DNA from 2 places in the Lentzea sp. HUAS TT2 genome. Region 1 is predicted to be linked to the other one. Evidence: predicted binding sites of a transcription regulator. Region 1 holds the regulator's gene; the other holds the start of a gene.
The links. The regulator HspR, encoded in region 1, represses chaperone genes until heat shock. The targets are predictions, from matches to a motif close to ANNTTGAGTNNNNNNNACTCAANNT.
Positions count from the first base shown of each region.

Region 2: the regulator HspR is predicted to act here: its motif matches at 1,733-1,757, upstream of ACSHWB_RS08275 (adenylate cyclase).

Region 1 covers NZ_CP196667.1:2,579,279-2,582,680, forward strand. The annotation lists gene ACSHWB_RS12860 (SDR family oxidoreductase) at 1-605, shown strand, start outside; gene ACSHWB_RS12865 (hypothetical protein) at 590-1,090, opposite strand; gene ACSHWB_RS12870 (heat shock protein transcriptional repressor HspR) at 1,087-1,515, opposite strand; gene dnaJ (molecular chaperone DnaJ) at 1,521-2,684, opposite strand; gene grpE (nucleotide exchange factor GrpE) at 2,714-3,334, opposite strand; gene dnaK (molecular chaperone DnaK) at 3,331-3,402, opposite strand, start outside.
Region 2 covers NZ_CP196667.1:1,688,486-1,691,887, forward strand. The annotation lists gene ACSHWB_RS08270 (hypothetical protein) at 1-725, opposite strand, end outside; gene ACSHWB_RS08275 (adenylate cyclase) at 728-1,732, opposite strand; gene ACSHWB_RS08280 (hypothetical protein) at 1,876-2,403, opposite strand; gene ACSHWB_RS08285 (mechanosensitive ion channel family protein) at 2,564-3,402, shown strand, end outside.

The DNA.
Region 1 (3,402 bases):
TGGACGAGCTAGCCGGCACCGGCAAGGCGCTGATCGGCACCGGCGGCACGCTGTCCTACTCGGGCCTCGGCCGCACCGCCACCGAGGAGGAGCGGGTCTCGAGCGAAGGCCCGCGCGGCGCCGCCCGCAACGCGATCATCGACGCGCAGGACGTCCGCGGCTCGGTCGTCGTGCTGCCGCCGACCGTCCACAGTGCACTCGACACGGCGGGCTTCATCCCGATCCTGGTCAGGACCGCCCGCGCCACAGGCGTTTCCGGCTACCCCGGCGACGGCACGAACCGCTGGTCGGCCGCACACACGCTGGACGCGGCGAGGCTCTACCGGCTCGCCGCGGAGAAAGCTCCCGCCGGTTCGGTGCTGCACGCCGTCGCCGAGGAGGCCGTGACGATGCGGGAGATCGCCGAGGTCATCGGCAGGAAGCTGAACGTGCCCGTCGAGGCCATCCCGGACGAGCGCGCCCAGGAGCACTTCGGGCCGCTCGCGTTCATGGTCTCGCGGGACGCACCGACGTCCGGTGCGCGCACGAAGGCGTTGCTGGGCTGGGAACCGAAGGAACCCGGCATCCTGGAGGACCTGGAGACCGGGTTCTACTTCGAGAGCTGAGCTTCGAGCGCGCGGTGCGCCTCGGAGAGCACTCCTCCGGGGTCTGCTTCGGTCAGCGCCGCTTCTTCCAGCACAGCAAGGATTTCCGGCGTGCGCGACCACTCGCTGAGCGGGCCGTTCTCCGGCCCTTCGCGCACCAGGCCCGCCAACGCGATCGGTGTGGCGAGGAAGTGGTCGCGAACTGCCGCCTGCTCGCGCGGGTCGCCCTTCTCGTACGTCTCGGACACCAGGCGCAGCCAGAAGAAGTCCGCGTCGAGCTCGCCGAGTGCGATCAGCTCCAGCACGCGCGGAAGCAGGTACCGCACGAAGGTCTCGTCACCGATCGTCCCCGACTTCAGCCAGAACTTCTGGAGGTGCTCGGAAGTCAACTGGCGCAGGGGAAGCTCGGTGAACGGCGCGACGCTCGCCGCGTCCACGCAGTGGTCGCAGAACTCGACCACGCGCGGACGCGGCGTCGCGAAGACCTCGTACAGACGCTCGATCACTTGCGGGGCTTCGGCTTCCACACGACCAGCGCGGTCTCCTGCCGGATCGGCACGAGGTCCCGCCGGTAGGAGGCGTGCACGGCGGCGGCCGTGGAATCGGCTGCCGCCAACGCCTGCGCGAGTTCCTGCTGGAGCTCCGCGACCCGTGAGCGCAGAGCATCGACCTGGTTCTCCAGGTCGATGATCCGCTTGATGCCGGCGAGGTTGACGCCCTCGTCCTGCGAGAGGCGCTGGACCTCGCGCAGCAACACGATGTCGCGCATCGAGTAGCGGCGGCCGCCGCCGTTCGTGCGGCCCGGCGAGACCAGGCCCAGCCGGTCGTAGGACCGCAGGGTCTGGGCGTGCAGGCCCGACAGCTGGGCCGCCACCGAGATCACGAAGAACGGCGTGTCCTCATCGGTCCCCGGAGGGAACGGAAAACCCACCGGACTCACCGCCCTTCAAGGAGTGCGTTCAGATCGCCGCGCGGGTCGTGGTCCCCGGTCACTTCCGCGTACGCCTCGAGTGCCTTGCGGGCCTCGGACGACAGGTTGTTCGGCACGGCGACCTCCAGGGTGATCAGGAGATCGCCCGCGGTCCCGTCCCGCTTCGTGATCCCCTTGCCGCGCGCCCGCAGCACCCGGCCTGAGCCGGTGCCGGCGGGCACCTTCAAGGAGACCTTGCCGTCGAGCGTCGGCACGGTCAACGTCGTTCCGAGCGCGAGCTCGGAGAACGTCATCGGCGCGGTCAGCGTCAGGTCGTTGCCCTGGCGGCCGAACACGCTGTGCGGGTTGACGTGCACGCGCACGAACAGGTCGCCGCTCGGGCCACCGTTGCGCCCCGGTTCGCCTTGTCCCGCAAGGCGGATCCGTTGTCCGTCGGACACACCCGAGGGGATCCGCACGGTCAGCGTGCGGGTGCGGGTGCTGACGCCGTCGCCACCGCACTCGGGGCACGGGTCGTCGATGATCCGGCCGGTGCCGCGGCAGTCGCGGCACGGCTCGCTGAACGCGAACGCGCCCTGCGACCGCGTGACGAGACCGGAACCCGAACAGGTCGCGCAGGTGTGCGGCGTGGTGCCCGGCTTGGCGCCGGAACCGTTGCACGTCGTGCAGGCGGCGGGGGACGACAGGCGCAACGGCACCGTCGCTCCCTTCACCGCCTCGGTGAAGTCGATGCGGACGTCGGTCTCGACGTCCTCGCCACGACGCGGACGCGTGGGCGAGCCGGCCGCCGCGCCACCGCGCCGGTTGAACAGGCCGCCGAGCAGGTCGCCCAGGCCGCCGCCACCGGTGTTCTGCGCGGCACGGCCGAACAGGTCGTTGACGTCGAAGCCGCCGGAGCCGAAGCCGCCGGAGCCCGGGAAACCGCCGCCGCCCGCGAACAGGCGACGGGCCTCGTCGTACTGCTTGCGCTTGGCCGGGTCCGACAGCACGCCGTACGCCTCGGAGACCGCCTTGAAGCGGGCCTCCGCCTTGGCGTCACCGGGGTTCGCGTCGGGGTGCAGCTCGCGGGCGAGCTTGCGGTAGGACTTCTTGATCTCGTCCGCGGTCGCCTCGGAAGAGACGCCCAGCTCGCGGTAGAAGTCCTTTTCGATCCAGTCCCTCTGACTCACCGGACGTCTCCTCCTTTCCGTAGAGGAATTCAGACTTCTTCGGACGGCGCGGCGGCAGGCTCGTGGTCGGTCACCGCGACGAGCGCGGGCCGGACGAGCTTGTCACCGAACGTGTAGCCACGGCGCAGCACGGCGGTCACGGTCGGACCCTCGACGTCCGGGGACGTGCTGTGCTGCACGGCCTCGTGCACCGACGGGTCGAACGCCTCGCCGTCGTGCGCGAACGGCTCCAGACCGGTCTTGGCGAGCGTGGACACGAGCTTGTCCGCGACCGCCTTGAACGCACCGGTCAGGTCGCCGTGCGCGGCGGCCCGCTCGATGTCGTCCAGCACCGAGAGCAGCTCGGAGGCGACGGACGCCTTCGCGTTGGTGATCACCGCTTCGCGGTCGCGTTCCACCCGCTTGCGGTAGTTCGCGTACTCGGCGGTGAGCCGCTGCAGGTCGGCGGTGCGCTCGTCGAGCTGGGTCTTCAGCTCGGCGGCCACCTCGTCCACGACCTCGGCGACCAGTGGTTCGTCCGGAGCAGTGCCTTCCTCGGCGACGTGGGCCGGCGGCCGGACCTCACCCGTTTCGGGGTCGATCCGGCGCCGGTCGTTCACGACGACCTGAGGCTGCTCCTCGTCAGGGGCGGCATGCCTCGGCTCGGTCACTTCTTCTCGTCCTCGTCCACGATCTCGGCGTCGACGACGTCGTCGTCCTTCTTGGCGCCCGCACCGGC
Region 2 (3,402 bases), 890 kb from region 1:
TGCTCACCGATGGCGTCGTCGTTGTAGTACGACGACTGGTTGGGCAGGATGAAGTACACGTTCCACTTGCGGGCGAGCTCGCGGTACACCGACACCGGGTCGATGTCCTGCTTGACGTCGTCGCCGATGATCCGGCGGATGTGCTTGGCCTCCAGCCGCGGCTTGTTCAGCTCGTCTCCGATGATGAACAGGTAGCCCTTCCTGCCGCGCTTCTGCCACGCGTCGGTGACCACGTGCCGTGCCACGAAGTACGCGGCCAGCTCGTAGGACTCGCTCTTCTGCCCGCCGCCGTTGCCTTCGAGGAAGATGTCGCGCAGCTGCTCGTCCATGCGGTTGTCCGACTCGAACTGGCCGACCTGCAGCGGCACGCGGTCGCTGTCCGCGTCACCGATCCCGCCGAACATCAGCTGCGGGTCGGCGAGATATCCCTTGCGCTGCAACAGGCCGTGCAGCTTGCCGAGCTTGCCCTGCATGATCCGCGGCACGCTGCCCATCGAGCCGGTCACGTCGAACAGCACCGCGATCGGTGTCGAGTCGGCGTGGTCGGGCGAGTCGCGGCACTCGCGGTACTCGACGTTGAGCGGGTCGAGGCTCGGCGCCGCCTTCCAGCTCGACGCCGGTGCCGACTTGATCGAGGCGGTGTAGCCGAAGTCCGCGATTCCCTTGGCAGCACGGAAGGTCTTCGCTGCCGCGTAGGCGTTGTCGTCCCACTTGCCGTGTCCCATGGTCATTCTCCTTTTGGCAGAGCGAACGGGCGGAAAACCCGTGCGCCGTAGAGTTCTTCGAGCAGGTCGTCGTACTCGCCCAGCAGGTCGGCGGCATCGGGCCGCCGCGTCGGGTGTTCCTGCCGGCATCCGTCGGCGAAGGCTTGCTGCCGATGTTCGTTTCGGGCCAAGAGATCGAGCATCAGCGTGTGTGCCATGTGGACATCCGTCGCGGCCGTCACCGGCTCGCCCTGGAGCACTTCCGGCGGATAGGTGATGGTGCGGCTGGTCGCGAGGAGCCGCTGGCCCGACTCGACGGCGAACGACCAGCCGGCCAGCACGATCCCGTGTTGTTCCGGGTGCACCATGACGTTCTCGGCGGTGACCGCACCGTGCACGAGCCCGATCTGGTGCGCGCCGGCCAAAGCCTTGAGCAGCCTGCGATGCATCCACGCGTAGTCGCGGCCGTCCAGCCCGTTCGGGTACGCGCGTTTCACGTCTGCGAGCGTCACGAAGCCGTCGATGAGCGGGTCCAGCACCGTGAAGGCCCTCGAGCCCTTGGCGACTTCACCGGACGTGTCGAGCAACTGCGGATAGAAGGGCCGCAGCCACTGGTTCCGGTCGGTGAAGCGTTCCAACTCCCGCAGGGCGTGCCATTCGCCGTGCAGCAACGGGTTGAGGGCCGGGTTGCGCACCACCTTGACCACGTGCGGCCCGTCCGCCTCGTACAGGTTGGCGATGCTGCCGACCGCGAACGGCTCCCCGATGCGGTAGACGCCGGTCCTGGTCCTGAGCTCGACGCTCGTGCAGTGGATCCACTCGTGGTGCAGGCGGGTCAGGTTCGCCGACGCCTCGTGCGCTCGCGGGTGGTGCGGTCCGACCACGTCGGGGTGCAGCACCGAGGCCAGCGCGTGGTACAGGCGTTTTGCCTGCTTGCGCTTGCCGGGGTCGGTGGTGCGCGGGCCGAAGAGGGCCTCTGCCGATGCTGCGCCCTCGACCAGTTCCAGCGCCTCCGATGTGGTGACCATGGTTTGAGTCTTGCAGACTCAAACCCGGATTGCAACGGGTCCCCCGATGTGACCCGGACAGCACGATGGCCGGCGAGAGAGTCCTCGCCGGCCATCGTGACCTCTTCAGCCGCCGACCGGTCCGCCCGGCCCGCTGCCCTGGTTCAGCACAGGGCGTCGCGCAGCATCAACCGGTGGTCCTCCAGTAACAGGAGGACCTCAGCGCCGTACCGCTCCATCTGCAGGGGCCACTCCGCTGGATCAACAGCCAACTCCGCCGCCGGCCCGTCGGCCAGGACGGCCCCTTCGCCAGTGGCGATGTCCACCTCACCTCGATACCTGCCCGCCTCCCAGCTGAACGACACGAACACCACGATGTCCTCGATCCGAGCCGGATCCTCCACGCGCTTGAGCTCGAGCCAGGCGTCGAAGGGGAACTTCGCGGTCGATCGCCAGCCGGTTTGGAACCACAGCGCTGGATTCGCTTCGCGGAACACCTCCGCCGACTGCCTGAAGACACCGTCGAGGCGATTCCAGCACTGCTCCCACACGGCGAACTCGTTCACTTCGGAGCCTTCGGGATCTTGGTTTCTGCGATCACTGCCTTGAGCCCAGCTTGCCACGTCGGCCATGTTGCGGCTGATGATCGACACATGGTGCTCCGGATCGCCGTTGATCCCGCCATCCCACATCGCGACGAGGGCGGTGAACGACTTCCCGCCGAGGGCAGAACTCTGACCCGCTAAGAGGAACGGGCGGGCAACTGCGGCTGTCCGCCCGTTTTCGTGAGTTGACTCATGGTGTCCCCGTCCTCTGACGCCGGGTACCCGACTCCGATACGAGAGGAGGCACATGCTTTTCGTCGTCCTGGGCTGCTCGGTGGCCTTCGCGCTGCTCGTGGTGGAGGTGATCCACCGCCTGGTCCGCCGCTTCACCCACAGCGGCAAGATGTACCGGCCCGGCCAGGCGTTCGGGGTGGTGCTGGCCGCGCAGATAGTGCTCAGCGTCTACCCGATCAACGCACCGGTCACGTTGCACGCGCTCGGAATCGCGTTGATCCTGGCGGGAGCGTGGCTACTGGCCGCGCTGATCAGCACCCTCGTGGACGTCTCGCTGTCGCGGATCCGCACCGACGTCACGGACAACCGGCACGCGCGGCGGGTGCACACGCAGATCACGCTGGTGCGGCGGCTGGTGCTGGTGGTCATCGGCGTGCTGGCGATCGGCGCGATCCTGATGACGTTCCCCGGTGCGCGGGCGGTCGGGTCGACCGTGCTGGCCTCCGCGGCGGTCATCGGTGCCGTGGCGGCGTTCTCCGCGCAGTCGTTGCTGGGCAACCTGATCTCCGGGCTGCAGATCGCGTTCAGCGACGCGGTGCGGCTCGACGACGTCGTGGTCGTCGAAGGCGAGTGGGGGCGGGTCGAGGACGTCACGCTGACGTACGTGGTGCTGCACCTGTGGGACGACCGGCGGATGGTGCTGCCGACCTCGTACTTCCTCAAGACGCCGTTCGAGAACTGGACGCGCACGCAGTCGGAGCTGCTCGGGACCGTGGAGCTCGACCTGGACTGGACCGTGCCGGTCGAGGCGATGCGGCAGGAGATGCGGTCCATGCTGGAGGCCAGCGACCTGTGGGACGGGCGGGTGTCCGTTCTCCAGGTCACGCAGGCCACGCAGGGGTTCGTGCGGTT